One region of the Clostridium hominis genome, then DNA from elsewhere that is predicted to be linked to it. Evidence: riboswitches for the same ligand, from Rfam matches in the RefSeq annotation. Region 1 holds a riboswitch; each other region holds the start of a gene.
What was found. Region 1 has a riboswitch for thiamine pyrophosphate ahead of thiT (energy-coupled thiamine transporter ThiT). Riboswitches for the same ligand answer to the same signal wherever they lie in the genome.
Positions count from the first base shown of each region.

Region 1 (2,208 bases):
GATGACGGAAAAGCACATACAATAGTCGATGAAGTTCCAGCAGGAAAAGAAGACGAAACACAAGATGCAGCAGATAGCTGTCCAGTAACTGCAATATCAGTAGATTAAAAAAAGATGCCTATTAGGCATCTTTTTTATATATTTATATTTGAACTAGGTCTAAGTGTTTTTAATATCTGATTTAAAGGCATTAATGCCAATATTACTAAACAAATTAAAAGTTCTACACCTACAGCAGGACCATTTACTACTAATGAGTATATTATAGGAGACATACCAGCAGGAGCATACTCGCCAAAGAAAACAACTCCAGAAATAAAATGACATACAAATCTTAAAAACATTCCTACAGTAGCTCCAATTAATTTTTTATCCTTAAAGAAAGCAGCTATACCTACAGCCATAAATGGAAGTGGATAATCAAATAGTACTTGAATTGGGCTTAATATATAGGGATTAATCATCAACTTTAATAAGCCAAAAAGGAATCCTGTAAATATACCAAAAGATGGGCCATAAGCATATGATATTATAAAGATTGGAATCATACTTCCAAGGGATACACTTCCACCACCATTAGGAAATGTATAAAGCTTTATCATATCTAAAATAATAGCTAAGGCTAAAGCTAGTCCAATTCTAGCCATAAGTTGAGCATTAAATTTTATAGATTTAAATTTAATGAATGCAATTAGTAAAATTCCGCATGCAAGTAATGTTAATAGTGTTAGTGGACTACTAAATAGTGTTTTAATATTTTCTAATAAGGTCGCTAGAAAATTTGTCATAAAAAAATACCTCCTTGTTTTGCGCAAGAGGTACCAGTTAAACGAAAATAATATAAATCCGTATATAGCTTCCCTACGCTGGTATTATCCAGATCAGGTAAAGAAGGGTTAATGATAAAATCATTTCTCAGCCACTTGGCACCCCTAGCACCTTATATAAACTATATTATATAAACTGTTAAAAAAAGTCAACAGACTTATCATATATCTTTGAAGGTTTATAATTAATACTGTATGTACCATTATATAGTCTACTTAAACTTATATTACTACCTATTGGAGTTGTATGAGTAAATGAAGATAATGGTATAGTAACAACTGAATCATCCTCTAATAAGATAAATGCTTCTGTTGGTGTGTAATCTAAAATAGTTCCTTTCATGCTTGTTCCTCCTTGGTTAACTTAGTTGTAGTTTATGTAATTTTCAAAAAAAATACACCTAAGGATTTCCCTTAGATGCAAAATTTATAAATATAAATCACCATAAACTAATCTAAATACTTTTAAGGATTCTTCAATTTTGGGTTTAAGTAAAGATTTCCTATAAGAAAATTCTTTTTCTCCAATAGGGGTCAAAGAATATAACTTTTGATTTTTCTTTTTGGGGTTATCCCACTCACCAACAACTAAACCATCTTTTTCTAACTTTTTTAATAAAGGATATATTCCACCAGTACTAGGAGACCAAAGGCCTTTAGTTCTCTCAGTTATCTTAGTTGCTATATCATTACCATTAGTAGGACCCATACTTAATATATATAAAACGTATATAGGCAAAAGTCCTTTGGCGAATACTTGACCAACAGCTTCCTTTTCTTTTTGAACTTTTTTTAGTTCTAAAAGTTTTTGCTTATACTCTTCATGGAGTCTTTTTTCTTCAGCTTTTAAATCTTCTATATTACTAAAATCGTAATCAGCCATAGTTGTTAATCAACTATCTTTACACAGAAGCCCATTAACCCTGGACCGCCATGTACACCTAAGGCAGGACTTATTTCTGAAAGTTTTAAAGTATTAATATTTTCTAAGCCTTTTAAAGATTCCATATATTTTATAGCTTCAGCTTCGCAGCCACCTTGAAGTACTGTAACATCACATTTGTTTTTAGAAAGATGAGATTTTAATAAATCTGTAAGCTTTGATAAAGCTTGTTTTCTACCTCTAGCTTTAACAATATTATAGTATACACCATTTTCGTCTGTAGTAATTACAGGTTTTAAATTTAACATTTCTCCTAAAGTTCCAGCTACTCTTCCGATTCTTCCACCCTTCTTTAAATACTCTAAAGTATCTATAGTAAAGTACCCTGTTATTTTTTCACGTATCTTAGGCAAAGCTTCGATTATTTCTTCGAAAGTTTTTCCAGACTTTATAAGTTTTGATACTTCTATAACTACTTCACCTTCAGGATAAGCCAAT
Region 1 is NZ_JACOOO010000031.1:90,689-92,896, forward strand. It holds gene H8S20_RS13695 (ferredoxin) at 1-108, shown strand, start outside; gene thiT (energy-coupled thiamine transporter ThiT) at 135-788, opposite strand; TPP riboswitch at 842-944, opposite strand; gene H8S20_RS13705 (hypothetical protein) at 967-1,170, opposite strand; gene H8S20_RS13710 (PadR family transcriptional regulator) at 1,255-1,710, opposite strand; gene H8S20_RS13715 (DegV family protein) at 1,716-2,208, opposite strand, start outside.

Region 2 (2,208 bases), on a different contig from region 1:
TCAGATTTCTGTATGAATTTTCTTATAATTATTAATGTTTACTAATATTATAAAAAATTAGATTTAATATATATATAATAAGAAGATAAATAAAATAATGATATAGAAATTGAGAGAGATAAAAAAATGAAAAGAAGTATGTATATAGATGCTCATAATCATTTGGATTTTTATAATGATAATATCGATAGAGCAATAAAAGATATAAATGAAAATAAAATAATTACTTTAGCTAATAGTATGGATATTAATAGTTATAATTTAAATAAAAAGTATAGTAAAAAAAGTAAATTTATTATTCCGACATTTGGAATACATCCAAATAGTGTAGGTAGTTTTAAAGGCAAACTAAAAGAATTAATTCCATATATAGAAGAAAGTAAGCTTATTGGAGAAATTGGATTAGACTTCTTATGGGTAGAAGATAGAACTTTAGATGAAAAGCAAAGGGAAATATATTATTTTATTTTAGAAGAAAGTGCTAAAAGAAATAAATACATATCTATTCATACTAAAAATGCAGAGGAAGAGGTTTATAATTCACTTAAAAAGCTTGAATATAATAAGGTAATAATACATTGGTATAGTGGACCTTTAGAGATTTTAGAAAAGTTTATAGAATTAGGATGCTATTTTACTATAAGTGTTGATATTGGATATTCAAATTTAACTGAAAAGATATTAATGAAAATTCCAATAGATAAGCTCTTAGTAGAAACAGATGGACCGACTGCATTGGAGTGGGTTAGTGGAGAATATGGATATCCAAGTGAAATAAAAAATGTTGTTAAAAAGATAGCTCATATAAAGAAAATTAGTGAAGAAGAGCTTATTAATATAATTTATGATAATTTTAATAGAATATTAAATTAATAATTATTATCATTGACAAAATATATAAAAGTCATTTAATATGAGGTGAAAGACAAATTTTATAAAAGAACTTATCTGGGGAGGCTATTAAGCCTGAGAGGAATTGAAAATTCGACCCATAATAACCTGATTTGGATAATGCCAACGTAGGAAGATAGTAAATAGATATAGAGTTATTTAAGAATTATCGAGCGTATAGTTTTCAATGAAGGGAAACTATACGTTTTTTTATTTAAGTGAGATTCAAAATTTAAATAGTATGTTTCATCTAATAATTTAGATTCTAAATGAAAGGAGTAAAGCAAATGAAAAAGAATAAAACTATATTAGATATTAGTTTGCCAATAATATTCTCAATATCACTAATTATTATTTGGGAGCTAATAATTAAGGTTTTAGAAATAGAAAAATATATAATGCCTGCACCAAGTGACATAATAAAGGCTCTTTATGAAAACTTTGGAGCAATGATGCCTCATATTATTGCAACTTTGTTTGAAAGTGTAGTTGGATTTGGGATAGCTGTATTATTAGCATTAATATTAGCAATAATTATGGATTTATTACCAATGGTGAAAAAGGCTATTTATCCAGTTTTTATAATATCTCAAACTGTTCCAGTTATAGCATTAGCACCGCTATTTATAATATGGTTTGGTTTTGGAGCATTACCTAAAATAATTGTAGTTGTAATAGTATGTTTCTTTCCTATAGTAATAAGTATTTCCGATGGGTTAGAAGGTGTAGATAAAGATTTAATTAATCATTTTAAACTTATGGGAGCATCTAAATTAAAGAGATTTTTCCACTTAAAGCTTCCTTATGGAATAATAAATTTCTTTTCTGGACTTAGAATTGCTGCAACTTATAGTATTATGGGTGCAGTAATTGGTGAATGGCTTGGTGGAGATAAGGGACTTGGAGTATATATGACAAGAGCTCGAAGCACATATGCTTTAGATAAAATGTTTGCAGCTATAGTGGTTATCGTGCTTATGAGTATGATTATGTTTTACATAATAGGTAAAGTTGAAAAGGTATTAACACCTTGGAATAGGGAAAATAAAATAAAAAAATAATATATTATATACTAAAGAGTAGGAGAATTAAAAATGAAAAAAAAGATAATATCATTGATTGCATTAGGATTAGCATCTACTTTATTTTTTGGTGGATGCGGAGCTAAAAGTGAAAAATCAGAGGGAAATGGATTAGAAAAAGTAAAGCTAATATTAGATTGGACGCCTAATACAAATCATACTGGATTTTATGTAGCTAAAGAACTTGGATATTATGAGGATTTAGGACTTGATGTTGAAATAATTCAACCATCAG
Region 2 is NZ_JACOOO010000004.1:267,236-269,443, reverse strand. It holds gene H8S20_RS03035 (TatD family hydrolase) at 127-873, shown strand; TPP riboswitch at 940-1,043, shown strand; gene H8S20_RS03030 (ABC transporter permease) at 1,179-1,952, shown strand; gene H8S20_RS03025 (ABC transporter substrate-binding protein) at 1,986-2,208, shown strand, end outside.
Region 2: linked by a shared signal. The riboswitch ahead of H8S20_RS03030 (ABC transporter permease) and the one ahead of thiT (energy-coupled thiamine transporter ThiT) in region 1 are both predicted to bind thiamine pyrophosphate.

Region 3 (2,208 bases), on a different contig from region 1:
CTATATCAATATTGTTTTTAATAGTATCTTCAGTTGTAACATCTTCCTCACTTACATCAACGCCTTTTGATCTTGTATTAAGACCATAGATTGCCTTTATTTCAGACATATTTCCTTTAATAACACTTGGTTTACACCTATCTATAAATTCTAGTGCAAATCCTAGCCTTAATTTACTACAACTAACACCTACAATATCAATAATTGAAGGTATACCTTCTTCTCTAGCTCTTATTCCAGAAATCATAATTGACTTCATTCTATTATCACTTATATTCCCAAGATTCACAGCTAATGATTTAGCTGAAGCTGTAATACCAGAAACTTCATCACAATGTTCAGCCATAATAGGTTTACCACCTACAGCTAAAACAACATTTGCACAATCATTAATTGTTATATGATTAGTTATGCAGTGTATCAGAGGCTTTTCTTGTATAACACTATTTTTTATTTCTATTAACTTACTTAATACAAACTTTTTTTCTATCATATATTCCACAACCTAATCTGTCTTGAATTTTAACAAGCATTCCTGTCTTTCTTAGTGCTATTAAGAAAATATATGCCATACCTCCACCTAAAATAGTTGCACTAACAAACATTGGAACATAGAAAAATGCTGTTAATCCTTCTTTTCCAACTAAGAAAGTCATTACAGGATATGAAACTATAGCCCCAATAATTCCAGTACCAAAAATTTCTCCTAATACAGCAAATATAATTTTCCCATTAGACATTCTGTAGAATACGCCTGATAAAAATGCTCCAAACACCGCTCCAGTTAATGCTAGTGGAGGTATTCCCATAAACATCATTCTAATAACACCTATTAATGTTGCACATAAAAGTGAATACCATGGTCCCATAAATACAGCACATACAACATTTATTAAATGAGCTGTTGGACACATTCCCTCAATCCTTAAAATTGGAGATATTACTACTCCTATTGCTACCATAATTGATAAAAATACAGTTCTTAATACTTTTGAATTATTTCTCATCTTAACTTCTCCTTTTAACATTGTTATTTTAAGCTTTTGCTTAATTACTAATAAAATCAAGACTTGTCCTTCCTTAAAATAAATATTGCTAAAAGAATAATTTCTAACAAATAAATAGCATGTAAAAGAAAGGACATAATCCCCTTTTTAATCGGTCGTAGCTAACTAGCTACCTCTCATCTCGAAACACGAGCTCCCTCGCTATTTATTTGTTCTGCCTAAACAACCTCAGGGCGCTCCCCCTCAAGTTGCAAAGAAAATTCTTTATAGGCTAAATTATAGTTATAAAACAAAAAGCTTTCTCACAAAAGTAAGAAAGCTTATAACCAATCCAATTAATATCATTTATATTAACTAAAAGCTTCCCTTCGTAAGAATTACCTTAATCAGGTTATTAGGGTCTTTAAGTTATGGCTCTTTTCTCAGCTATCCAAATTATAGCTCCCCTAGCTCTGTATTATTTTGTTAAATTTATATTATCATCTATCAGTTAATTGGTCAATATATTCCATATTATCACTCTAAATTTATTAATCTTTTGTTCACTATTATTTAATTTTACATAACCTTTTAACCATGATAGAATATCATTACTTAAATTCTTATTTCAAATAATTTGACATTCTTAATGTTTGCAACAAAGGAGAGTAAAATGAGTAAAAAAAAGATTTTTGGAATAGCTTCAGGTATTATTATATCTGTAATATTAGTATCATTAGGTTTTATAGGAAACTATTTTTATAATCTAGCTTTAAATCCTGATACTCCTAAAGATATAATATTTGGAACTCCTGAAGAACAAGAAGCAACAAGTGGCCAAGTATTAGAAGGCGATATTGATTGGTTGTTAAATGCCTCTAACTATACTGATGAATATATAACTTCTTCAGATAATTTAAAGCTTCATAGTTATCAAGTAAAAAATGAAACTGAATCAAACAAATGGGTTATAGCAGTTCATGGTTATACAAGTGAAGGTTTAAGGGTTAGTTCATATGCTAAAAAATATTATGATATGGGATATAATGTTTTAATACCTGACTTAAGAGGGCATGGCTCAAGCGAAGGCGCCTATATAGGAATGGGTTGGGATGATAGATTAGATATTATCTCTTGGATAAATTACATATTAGAAGATAATAAAGATGCTGAAATAGTATTACATGGAGTTTCTATGGGTGCAGCTACAGTAGCTATGACC
Region 3 is NZ_JACOOO010000004.1:270,448-272,655, forward strand. It holds gene thiM (hydroxyethylthiazole kinase) at 1-460, opposite strand, end outside; gene thiW (energy coupling factor transporter S component ThiW) at 465-1,007, opposite strand; TPP riboswitch at 1,354-1,465, opposite strand; gene H8S20_RS03055 (alpha/beta hydrolase) at 1,660-2,208, shown strand, end outside.
Region 3: linked by a shared signal. The riboswitch ahead of thiW (energy coupling factor transporter S component ThiW) and the one ahead of thiT (energy-coupled thiamine transporter ThiT) in region 1 are both predicted to bind thiamine pyrophosphate.

Region 4 (2,208 bases), on a different contig from region 1:
TATATGTATCAAACAAATTTTTACCTATATAATAATAACTCCAAGTGCAAGGCATTATAGTCATTGCGATTTCCTTAGAGTCACCTTTAGTTGCTATTCCCAACATATAATTAGTATAGCTAGCTGTAGTTAGCTCACATCTATATCCCTCTACCTCTGCATCACTTAATCCAAAATATCTTAAATAATTAGTGTGAACTTGAGTCTCATCTTCTAATGTCCCCTTAATAGCTTCGCAATAAAACTTCATCTCTTTCATAGTCTTAGCCTTTACTAATCCCATAGCAAAAACTTTTGCATAATCTTTTAAATATAAATAATCTTGTATAAGATATTTTTTAAATTTATCTTTATCTAAAGTTCCATCACCTATCCCCTTTACAAATGGATGCTGTAAATACTTGTTCCATAATTCTTTTACTTCTTCAAATAACTCTTCTGAAAATTTCATTTTACTTAACTCTCCTAACATCTTTCAATTATCAACAAATCAAATTATTACTTAGCACTTTACTCATTGAATTTGTAAAAGTGATTTACTGGACCAACACCTTTTCCTATATCAAAACTATGCCTTATAGCTTCTGTAATGTACTCTTTACTTAATCTAACAGCCTCTACTATATCGTATCCTAAAGCTAAGTGTGATGTTATAGCCGATGACAATGTACATCCTGTTCCATGAGTGTTTTTTCTTTCCAGTCTTTCTTGCTTGTACACTTCAAAAATATTCTTTCCAATTAATACATCAACAGCATCACCTTCTAGATGCCCACCTTTCATAAGAACATATTTAGGCCCTAATTCTAATATTTTTTGTCCAACCTCCCTCATATCTTCAACTGTATTAATCTTAATTCCTACTATTTCTTCAGCTTCAAGAGTATTTGGAGTTATTACATATGCCCTAGGAATTAACTCTTCAATTAAGCTCTTTTTAGCCTCTGGCTTCAATAATGAATATCCACTTTTAGATATCATAACTGGATCTACAACTAAATACTTTGGTTTATACTTATTTAAACTAGTTACAATGCTATTTATTATCTCCGGACTAGATACCATACCAATTTTTACAGCTGCTGGCTCTATATCTTCAAAGACAACCTCTATTTGTTTCTCAATTATTTCTTTACTTAAATCCTCTACAAGAAATACTCCTTGTGTATTTTGGGCAGTTATAGCTGTAATAACGCTCATTCCATAAGTTCCTATTGCACTAAAAGTTTTTAAATCCGCTTGTACACCTGCACCACCTGATGAATCCGATCCTGCAATTGTTAATGTTGGTATTCTGTAGTTTCTCATTTATAAAATCCTCCTAATATTTTTAGCACTCACTTCACCTGATCTTGATAGAATTTTAGGAAAATAAAAAAAAAGCTATATTCCAGCAGAATATAGCTATACTTATATACAAAAATACTATTACTTATTTTAATATACTACGATGCTTTCCTCCGCTGGTATTATCCAGATCAGGTACAAGGGTTAATAGCAAAACTATCTCTCAGCCTAAATAAGGCACCCCTAGCAAATTCTATTATTTTATACTTTTATTATATTACTTTGTTACAAATTGTCAAACCACTATATAATATTTCTATTATTTAATTTCATAACTTATATATCTAGAGCTCAACTTAAGACCTAATATTTATCGAACTATATTTATATACTAATTAAAACTCTCTTTCTTTATATATTTCATAGGGTCTACTTGAATAAACTCTATAACTAATATTCCCATCAAAATAAAGCATATCTCGTGCTCTATCTACTAGCCATGGTTCTCTTATCATTTTTAACATTTCATCTTTAGCAAACCAACCAACCTCTACACTTTCATCACTACACTTTAAATGTCCACCTATCGCTATTGCTAAAAAATCAAATATAACTTTTGTCGGAACTATAGTTTTATTATCCCATCCTAAATATGATTTTGTATTTGAATATACCCCTACTAACTTATTAACCTTAATATTAATTCCAGATTCCTCAAATACCTCCCTTGTGACACCTTCTATTAAATCCTCACCGTTTTCAATTTGCCCACCTGGAAACTCCCATCCTCTATGTGGGTTATTTACAAGTAAAACCTCATCTCTATCATTTGTAACTAAAGCTCCTGCTGCTACAATATGTGTTGGAAACTCCATCTATATCCTCCCCCTTTATACAATATACCCACACAATATTATACCA
Region 4 is NZ_JACOOO010000041.1:22,605-24,812, reverse strand. It holds gene tenA (thiaminase II) at 1-451, opposite strand, end outside; gene thiD (bifunctional hydroxymethylpyrimidine kinase/phosphomethylpyrimidine kinase) at 511-1,308, opposite strand; TPP riboswitch at 1,439-1,542, opposite strand; gene H8S20_RS17075 (NUDIX hydrolase) at 1,683-2,162, opposite strand.
Region 4: linked by a shared signal. The riboswitch ahead of thiD (bifunctional hydroxymethylpyrimidine kinase/phosphomethylpyrimidine kinase) and the one ahead of thiT (energy-coupled thiamine transporter ThiT) in region 1 are both predicted to bind thiamine pyrophosphate.